2 regions of the Pseudomonas sp. A-B-19 genome follow, and region 2 is predicted to be linked to the other one. Evidence: riboswitches for the same ligand, from Rfam matches in the RefSeq annotation. Region 2 holds a riboswitch; the other holds the start of a gene.

Region 1 (4,407 bases), on a different contig from region 2:
GTCAATGCATTTTCCCGTGATGAATGCGTTGGCTGATATTGGGACCGCTTCGCGGTCCAGCGGGAGCAAGCTCCCTCGCCACAGTTGCTTCAGGGCCTGTAGAGATGCGCATGCCCAGCGCGATACAACGATGACTCACTGAAGTGGTCACTGCCCAGCACCCGACCCACCAGAATCAACGCCGTACGGCGAAAGCCCTTGGCTTCAACCTTCCCGGCAATATCCTCGAGCGTGCCCACCACCCAGTCCTGATCCGGCCAGCTCGCGCGGTGCACCACCGCAATCGGGCAATCGGCGCCGTAATGGGGCAGCAGTTCCTCAACGATCTTCGCCAGGTGATTGACCCCTAAATGAATCGCCATGGTCGCGCCGTGTTGCGCCAGGCTGGAAAATTCCTCTCCCGGCGGCATGGCGGTTTTGTCGGCGTAGCGAGTCAGGATCACGCTCTGCGAAATGTCCGGCAGGGTCAGCTCCGCGCCCAAGAGCGCCGCGCAAGCGGCTGTGGCGGTCACGCCTGGGACGATTTCGAACGCAATGTCCAGTTCACGCAGATAGCGAATCTGCTCGCCAATTGCACCATAAAGACTCGGATCGCCGGAGTGCACTCGGGCAACATCCTGACCGTTGGCGTGGGCGGTCCTGATCAGGTCGATGATCTGTTCCAGGTGCAGTTCGGCGCTATTGACCACCTGTTCGGCACAGTGACCCTCCAGTACGGCAGCAGGCACCAGGGAGCCGGCATAAATGATCACCGGGCAGCTGCGAATCAGCCGCTGGCCCTTGACGGTAATCAGTTCGGGGTCGCCGGGACCTGCGCCAATGAAGTAGACGGTCATGGTCGGTTCCTGTAGGGAAATAGAGGCTGAACAGGGCTTCAGATGAAGAATGTTCATGATTAAAGGCGGGGATTATCGGTTTTTTACGCAGCGCCAGCCAATGCCAGGGTCGCCTGCGCGTATTTTTGCCGCGGAATCAACAGTTTTGCCGGGGCCTGGGCCAGTTGTTCCGCCAGGGCCAGGGCGGCGCTTTCCGCCACGCCGTAGCAGCCGGTGCGTTCAAACGCTATTTGCGATTGATGGCTGAGTTGCGGTTCATAAGCGGCCAGTTGTTCACTGCTGAAATACATCAATTCCAGGCCAAGCTGCTGAGCCAGTTCGATCAGCGCAGGTTCGTCACGCTTGGAGTCGATGCTGGCCAGGGCCTTGATTTCATGACGAGCAATCTGGTGCGCCTCCAGTGCCTGGTCGAGCAGCGCCAGCAACGTGCTGACGGGGCAGCCCCGTTGGCAGCCCAGGCCGACCGCCAGGGTCGGCGCTGTGCTGACGTCAGTCATGCGTGGTATTGGCCATCGCTTTTGCGACGGAACAACCAGGCGCTGATCAGGCCCAGGGCCAGCCAGAACACCACGTTGGTCAGCTGCGAAGCGATTTTGAATTGGGTTTCCAGCACCTCTGGAGCGAGCATCGAATGCACTTGCGGTTGCGGTGCGCCAATCACATGGGGAACGGCAAGGATTGCCACGCCGAGGACTTTCATCAGCCAGTGACGGCTGAATACGATCAGGGCGATACCGACGGCAGTGGAGGCGGCCGTGCCGATCCACCACAGTTGCCGTTGTGCCAGATCGGCGGCGGCAGTGCCGGGCAATTCCGGTGGCAGGCCGAGCGTCGGCGCGAGCACGAACGTCGCATAACCGGCCAGGCCCCAGAGCAGGCCCTGGGAGGTTTTGGTCGGCGCACGCAAGGTATACAGGCCGGCCAGCATCAGGGCGAAACCGACCGCTACCACCAGATTGCCGCCGGTGGTCGACAGCACGCGTTGCCAGCCGTCTTCCGGCTCCCAGGCTTCGCCATCGTGAGTGTGGGCGGCCATCGCACCGTCGGCGTGCTCATGCATTTCAACCGCGGCCGGTTCGGCTTTTTCGTAGGTCTCGGCCTGCAATATCAGCGGAGCGACCCAGAAGCTTTGCAGCAGGGTCAGCAGCAGGGCGGCCAGCAGCCCGGTGAAACCTGCGGTTTGCGCAATACGCTTGATCATGTCGACAGCTCTCAATGGCACGGGAACGCGGAGCTGTGACGGGTATCGTGGGCCGCGTTGTGCACCGCTTCGATGTGCGAGAAACCGGCGAAATACACAAGGCTCGCACCCAGGATCGACGCGAAGACGGCGGCGGTCAGACGTTGGGTCAGGGTTGTGGTGGTGCTCGCGGATGTGTGTTCGGCGCTGCTGATGATCGACATGGCGTATCCCTCTGGTCTGTCAGCGGGGAATAAGAGCGCATGCAAACCTCCGCAGGACCAGGCGCGCAGAGGTTCAAACAGCGCCCGCCCACCGCGGGTTTGTTGGTTCGGTGACCGTATTGGTCACTTTGTGTTGCGGGCCGGTCTCCGGGCTCACGAGGGGCGCAGGCGTTCGCCTGATCCTGCAAGCGCCACCTTCCCATGCCGTAGTGGCACAGTGGATCTGACGCTTCGCTCGCTTACCGTTGCGGGGGCAGCACCGGACTGACATGGCTTTAGAGTAAAGCACATGATTCACCGGTTTCCCGTTTCACCCTGTGAAGGGCACCCGTAACAAGGTGCGTAGGAGAGCATGGGCAGGGGTTGGGCGTCAATTGGCAAGGGTTCTCAACTCGGAACCGCGTCGCCTGAATCGCGAGCAAGCTCGCTCCCACATTGGAGCGCGATCCCCTGTGGGAGCGAGCTTGCTCGCGATGAGGCCAGTGAGGGCACCACAAGATATTGACCCACCCCAATACCATGCGTAGCCTTGCGCTTTCGAGGTTCTTCGGCGTTTGTCGAAGCTAAGAAGGGAACGCGGTCGATGCCGCGGCTGCCCCCGCAACTGTGAACGGTGATGTTCGTTGCCACGCCACTGCTGACTCAATCCATGAGGCCGGCGGGAAGGCGCAGCGAATGCCAGGCTCAAGGCCGGCGCACCGTCAGCCAGGAGACCTGCCTCGTTACAGATTCTCACCTTCAACCGGGCGGGGTGATCCGGTGGCGAACTCTTCAGGCACGCGCGCGCGTGTTGCCGGTTGTCGTCCCGTATGCCCGCCACCTAAGCCATAGGGCATCCGATGAAAACACTGGCCAAACTACCCGTCACCATCGTCACCGGCTTTCTCGGCTCGGGTAAAACCACGCTGCTGCGCCACATGCTCGACAACGCCCAGGGTCGCCGCATCGCGGTGATCGTCAACGAATTTGGCGAGTTGGGTATCGACGGCGAAATCCTCAAGCAGTGCTCAATCGGTTGCACCGAAGAAGAAGCCAACGGCCGTGTCTATGAACTGGCCAACGGCTGCCTGTGCTGCACCGTCCAGGAAGAATTCTTTCCGGTGATGCGCGAACTGGTGGCCCGTCGCGGCGATCTGGACCACATTCTCATCGAAACCTCCGGCCTGGCCCTGCCCAAGCCGCTGGTGCAAGCCTTCCAGTGGCCGGAAATCCGCAGCGCCTGCACGGTGGATGCGGTAATCACCGTGGTCGACAGCCCGGCCGTCGCCGCCGGCACCTTCGCGGCCTTCCCGGATCAGGTCGACGCACAGCGCAAACTCGACCCGAATCTGGACCACGAATCGCCGCTGCACGAGCTGTTCGCCGACCAACTGGCCAGCGCCGACCTGGTGATCCTCAACAAAACCGACCTGATCAACCCGGCCGACCTGGCCCGTGTGCGCCTGGAAGTCTCCGAAGAGTTGCCGCCAGCGGTGAAAGTCGTCGAAGCCAGTAGCGGTCGCCTGCCGCTGGACGTGCTGATCGGCCTGGGTGCCGGCTCCGAAGAACACATCGACAGCCGGCATAGTCACCATGACCATCATCATGATGGCGACGACGATCACGATGACCACGATCACGACGCCTTCGATTCGATCTCCATCCAACTGCCGCAAGCCGACGAAAGCCTGCTGATGGACGCGCTGACCCAACTGGTGGTCCAGCACGGCATCTTGCGAGTCAAGGGTTTCGCGGCAGTCCCGAACAAGCCGATGCGCCTGCTGATCCAGGGCGTGGGCACGCGTTTCGACAAACACTTCGACCGCCAGTGGGGCGCCGAAGAAGCGCGCATCACCCGCCTGGTGCTGATCGGCCAGGAACTGGATGCCACGGTTCTCGAAGCGCAACTGCGCGCCGCGCTCAGCGTGTAAGCCATGCACCTGCTCAGGACCCAGCCCGGCGGTTTCGTGTCGGATGACAACATTGCCGACCTTGGACAAACCCCCGCCGAACTGGTGGTCCTGTGCAGCGGCGATTCCAGCCTGGCGCTGCTCGCCGAAGCGGCGCAGCAATTGCCCGACGATTACCCGAGCGTGCGCCTGGCCAACCCGATGCAGGTGCAGAACCATGCCTCGGTCGATTTGTACGTCGATGAAGTGCTGCGTCACGCCAAGGTGATCCTGATTTC
Region 2 (4,407 bases):
TGAAGCCGGCTTCGATTGCAGCGGTTTCATCGGTTACCTGTTTCGCGAAGAGGCGGGCATGAACCTGCCACGCTCCACCCGCGAAATGATCAACGTGGACGCTCCGCTGGTCTCGCGCAGCAAGCTTGAGCCGGGCGACCTGCTGTTCTTCGCAACCAATGGCCGTCGTGGCCGTGTCAGTCACGCCGGGATCTACCTGGGTGACAACCAGTTCATCCACTCCAGCAGCCGCCGCAGCGGTGGGGTGCGCATCGATAGTCTGGGCGACAGTTACTGGAACAAGACCTTCATCGAAGCCAAGCGCGCCCTGGCGATGGCACCTAACGCGTCGCCAATCGTCACTGCACGTAAATAAACGGACAGTTTGTAGGGCGAACTTAAAGTCTTACTTGAAGTTTGTCGTATACCCGCTAGAATCTTGATCTACAAATGATGGCAAACCGCCTGCGTCCAACGCAGGCGGTTTTCTTTTCTGCGCTCCCCGCAGAAAAAGCCGCAGCCAGATCAGGATGCTCTGCTTATGACGATGTCGGCCCGCCTCGCAATCATGTGCTTCGCAGCGCTGCTCAGTGCCTGCGCCAGCCGCACACCGCCACCCGCGCAGGTGGTTCGCGCTCCCGTCGTATTCGGATCCTCAGAAGCTTTTTCGCCCGAGGCACAAGACGTGCTGTTTCGCGCGCTTGGCCTGGTGGGCACGCCTTATCGTTGGGGTGGTAATACGCCGGATTCCGGATTTGATTGCAGCGGCCTGATCGGTTATGTGTACCGCGATGTCGCCGGTATTTCCCTGCCGCGCACCACTCGTGAAATGATCTCCATGCAAGCGGCGAATGTGGGCAAGGAAGGTCTGCAAACCGGTGACCTGATTTTCTTCGCCACCAATGGCGGTTCCCAGGTCAGCCATGCCGGCATCTACGTGGGAGAAGGGCGCTTCGTCCACGCGCCGGCCACCGGCGGCACCGTGAAGCTCGACAGCTTGTCCAAGGCTTATTGGCAAAAGGCTTATCTGAGCGCCAAGCGTGTTCTGCAGCCTGAACATCTGGCGCGCAACCCGTAACGTCCGGAGGCGGTGGTCATGACTGCTCGCACGCTTAATCTCGACGACGCCCTGTACCAATACCTGCTCGATGTCTCCCTGCGCGAAACGCCACTGCTCAAGCGCTTGCGCGATGAGACCCAGGCGCTGCCGATGGCACGTTGGCAGGTGGCGCCGGAGCAGGGGCAGTTTCTCGCTTTGCTGGTGAAACTGACGGGGGCCAGGCGCTTGCTCGAAGTCGGCACTTTCACCGGTTACAGCGCCCTGTGCATGGCGTCGGCATTACCGGCTGACGGCTTGCTGATTTGCTGTGATATCCCCGGCGACTACAACGCCATCGCACGACGGTACTGGCAGGAGGCGGGGCTTGCCGGACGGATTGACCTGCGCCTGGCCCCGGCGCTGGAAACCCTCGCAGAGCTTGAGCGACAAGGGCAGGGCGGGCAGTACGACCTGGTGTTCATCGATGCCGACAAGGCCAACTACCCGAATTATCTGGAACACGCACTGGGATTGCTGCGGGTCGGCGGGCTGGCGGTGTTCGATAACACCCTGTGGAGCGGGCGCGTGCTGGAGACCAGTCCCGAGAGCGCGGACACCCGGGCGATCCAGGTGCTCAACCGGGCGTTGAAAAACGATATGCGGGTAGATCTTTCGTTGTTGCCGATCGGGGATGGGTTGACGCTCTGCCGCAAGCGCTGAGTGTTGAATCCTGTAGGAGCGAGCCCCCTCGCCACAGGCTCGCTCCCACCAAGTCCGGTTCAACGCCTCAGCCGCGAGCTTCCTTGAACAGCACTGCAATGCCGGGGTGATAGTTGCCGGCTTCGTTGCGCAATTTGCGATAGGCGTATGGGAAATACCAGGCGACCGCGCAGGTGTGTTCCTTTTGCAGGTCGTCGACCATGTCCTGGAGTTCTTCCGGCGTGGCGCCTTGCTGGGCTTTTTGCGGGGCGACGAACAGGCAGCCGAGTTTCAGGTCGCTGGCGTGGCTCACGCGCTTGGCATCGCTGGCGATGTCGAGCAGGGCCTGGCTCAGGTTGAGGCTGTTGACCCGTGGCCAGCGCTGGGTGGTCTGAATGTAGGCGCGGGTTTCGGGCGAGGCGAGGAACAGGTCGGCGCGGCTGTTGCGCTCGCCTTCTTCGGTCTGTTTGCGGGTTGGTGTCTGTTGCAGCGTGACCATCTCGGCCATCCAGGCGGCGGCAGACAGCAGTCCGAGATTGGCTTTTTCGTCGTGCCAGTACGGCGTGTCGCCATCACCGCGGACGGCGTTGTAACGGTCGATGCATTCGAACCAGCGCTCGAGCACCGGGCGCAGGAATTCCAGCTTTGGATTGCTGATGATCATGCCTTGCATGGGCTCACCCTTATTGTTGTGTTGATAAGTTGTGGCTCTTTGATATCACTGCTGGGATCGTGGCACAAGATTGACGTCAGTTTATTGATTGATGACAGTCAATCGGTCGATCGCCTCCCGGCTTTAATTGACGCTCCACCCCCAACCCTCTAACCTTCGCCGCTTGTTTCAGGTGCTCTGTGGCTTGGGTCGACAGAGTGAAACAGGGAAGCCGGTGAGTGAGTCCTTCTGTTGGTCGAAGGTCCGCAATTCCGGCGCTGCCCCCGCAACGGTAAATGAGTGAAAACTGTGTGTGATGCCACTGTGTCGATTTGATACGGGAAGGCGCACAGTCTGGCCCCGCGGCCACTCATGAGCCCGGAGACCGGCCTGATTCATCCAGCGGCATCACGGTGGGCGATGCCAGGCTTGTTGCCTTCTATTGCTGTGCCTGCCCGCCGTTATTCCTGCCTCAACGGAGAGCTCCCCCATGACTGATACCCCCGATCGTGACGAACGCCACCTGGCGCGCATGCAGCGCAAAAAAGCCGTGATCGACGAGCGCATCGCCAATTCCCCGAACGAGTGTGGCCTGCTGCTGGTGCTGACCGGCAACGGCAAGGGCAAGAGCAGTTCGGCTTTCGGCATGCTTGCCCGCGCCATGGGGCACGGCATGCAATGCGGCGTGGTGCAGTTCATCAAGGGCCGCAACAGCACGGGCGAAGAGTTGTTCTTCCGGCGCTTTCCCGAGCAGGTGCGTTTTCATGTGATGGGCGAAGGCTTTACCTGGGAAACCCAGGATCGTCAGCGCGACATCGCCGCCGCCGAAGCTGCCTGGGCGGTGTCCCGGCAACTGCTGCGCGACCCGTCCATCGGTCTGGTGGTGCTTGATGAGCTGAATATCGCCCTCAAGCACGGCTACCTCGATCTCGATCAGGTGCTCAGCGACTTGCAGTCCCGGCCGCCGATGCAACATGTGGTGGTCACCGGGCGTGCCGCCAAGCCGGAAATGATCGAAATGGCTGACACCGTCACCGAAATGGGCATGATCAAACACGCCTTCCAGGCCGGGATCAGAGCGCAGAAAGGCGTCGAATTGTGAGTCAGCCTCGACATTGTCCGGCGGTACTGATTGCCGCGCCGGCTTCCGGCCAGGGCAAGACCACCGTCACCGCGGCGCTGGCCCGATTGCATCGCAATCAGGGGCGCAAGGTTCGCGTGTTCAAGTGTGGCCCCGACTTTCTCGATCCGATGATCCTCGAGCGCGCCAGCGGTGCGCCGGTGTATCAACTGGACATGTGGATGGTTGGTGAGCAAGAGAGTCGCCGGCTGCTGTGGGAAGCCGCCGCTGAAGCCGACCTGATCCTGATCGAAGGTGTCATGGGGCTGTTCGACGGAACGCCGTCGAGCGCCGATCTGGCGCGGCATTTCGGTGTGCCGGTGCTGGGTGTGATCGATGGCACCGCCATGGCCCAGACCTTCGGCGCATTGGCTCTGGGGCTGGCGCGTTATCAGCCGGACTTGCCGTTCGCCGGCGTGCTGGCCAACCGCGTCGGCACGCTGCGCCACGCGCAACTGCTCGAAGGAAGCCTGACTGAAGGTTTGCGCTGGTACGGCGCGCTGTCCCGGGAAACCGGGATCGAACTGCCGAGCCGGCACCTGGGGCTGGTGCAGGCCAGTGAGCTGAATGATCTCGACCTGCGCCTCGATGCGGCAGCCGATGCCCTGGCCAGCAGTTGTGAGGTCGCGCTGCCGCCGGCAGTCGAATTCGCCGCCCCTGATGTCATCGCGGCCGAACCGCTGCTGGCCGGTGTGCGCATTGCCGTCGCCCGTGATGAAGCCTTTGCGTTCACCTACGGCGCGAGCCTGGATTTGCTGCGGGCGATGGGCGCCGAATTGTCGTTCTTCTCGCCGATCCGCGACCGTGCATTGCCGGAGGCCGACAGCCTGTATCTGCCGGGTGGTTACCCGGAGTTGCACCATGTCGCGCTGGCGCAAAACACTGCGATGCTCGATGCGATCCGCGCGCACCACCGGG

The links. Region 2 has a riboswitch for cobalamin ahead of cobO (cob(I)yrinic acid a,c-diamide adenosyltransferase). Riboswitches for the same ligand answer to the same signal wherever they lie in the genome.
Region 1: linked by a shared signal. The riboswitch ahead of KGA81_RS06500 (CbtB domain-containing protein) and the one ahead of cobO (cob(I)yrinic acid a,c-diamide adenosyltransferase) in region 2 are both predicted to bind cobalamin.

The regions. Positions count from the first base shown of each region.
Region 1 is NZ_JAGYGN010000004.1:202,677-207,083, reverse strand. Features, by position in the region: gene cobM (precorrin-4 C(11)-methyltransferase) at 90-836, opposite strand; gene KGA81_RS06510 (cobalamin biosynthesis protein) at 920-1,333, opposite strand; gene KGA81_RS06505 (CbtA family protein) at 1,330-2,037, opposite strand; gene KGA81_RS06500 (CbtB domain-containing protein) at 2,049-2,240, opposite strand; cobalamin riboswitch at 2,361-2,587, opposite strand; cobalamin riboswitch at 2,764-2,977, shown strand; gene cobW (cobalamin biosynthesis protein CobW) at 3,080-4,150, shown strand; gene cobN (cobaltochelatase subunit CobN) at 4,154-4,407, shown strand, end outside.
Region 2 is NZ_JAGYGN010000001.1:348,552-352,958, reverse strand. Features, by position in the region: gene KGA81_RS01515 (C40 family peptidase) at 1-355, shown strand, start outside; gene KGA81_RS01510 (C40 family peptidase) at 521-1,057, shown strand; gene KGA81_RS01505 (class I SAM-dependent methyltransferase) at 1,076-1,738, shown strand; gene KGA81_RS01500 (hypothetical protein) at 1,806-2,390, opposite strand; cobalamin riboswitch at 2,544-2,778, shown strand; gene cobO (cob(I)yrinic acid a,c-diamide adenosyltransferase) at 2,860-3,471, shown strand; gene KGA81_RS01490 (cobyrinate a,c-diamide synthase) at 3,468-4,407, shown strand, end outside.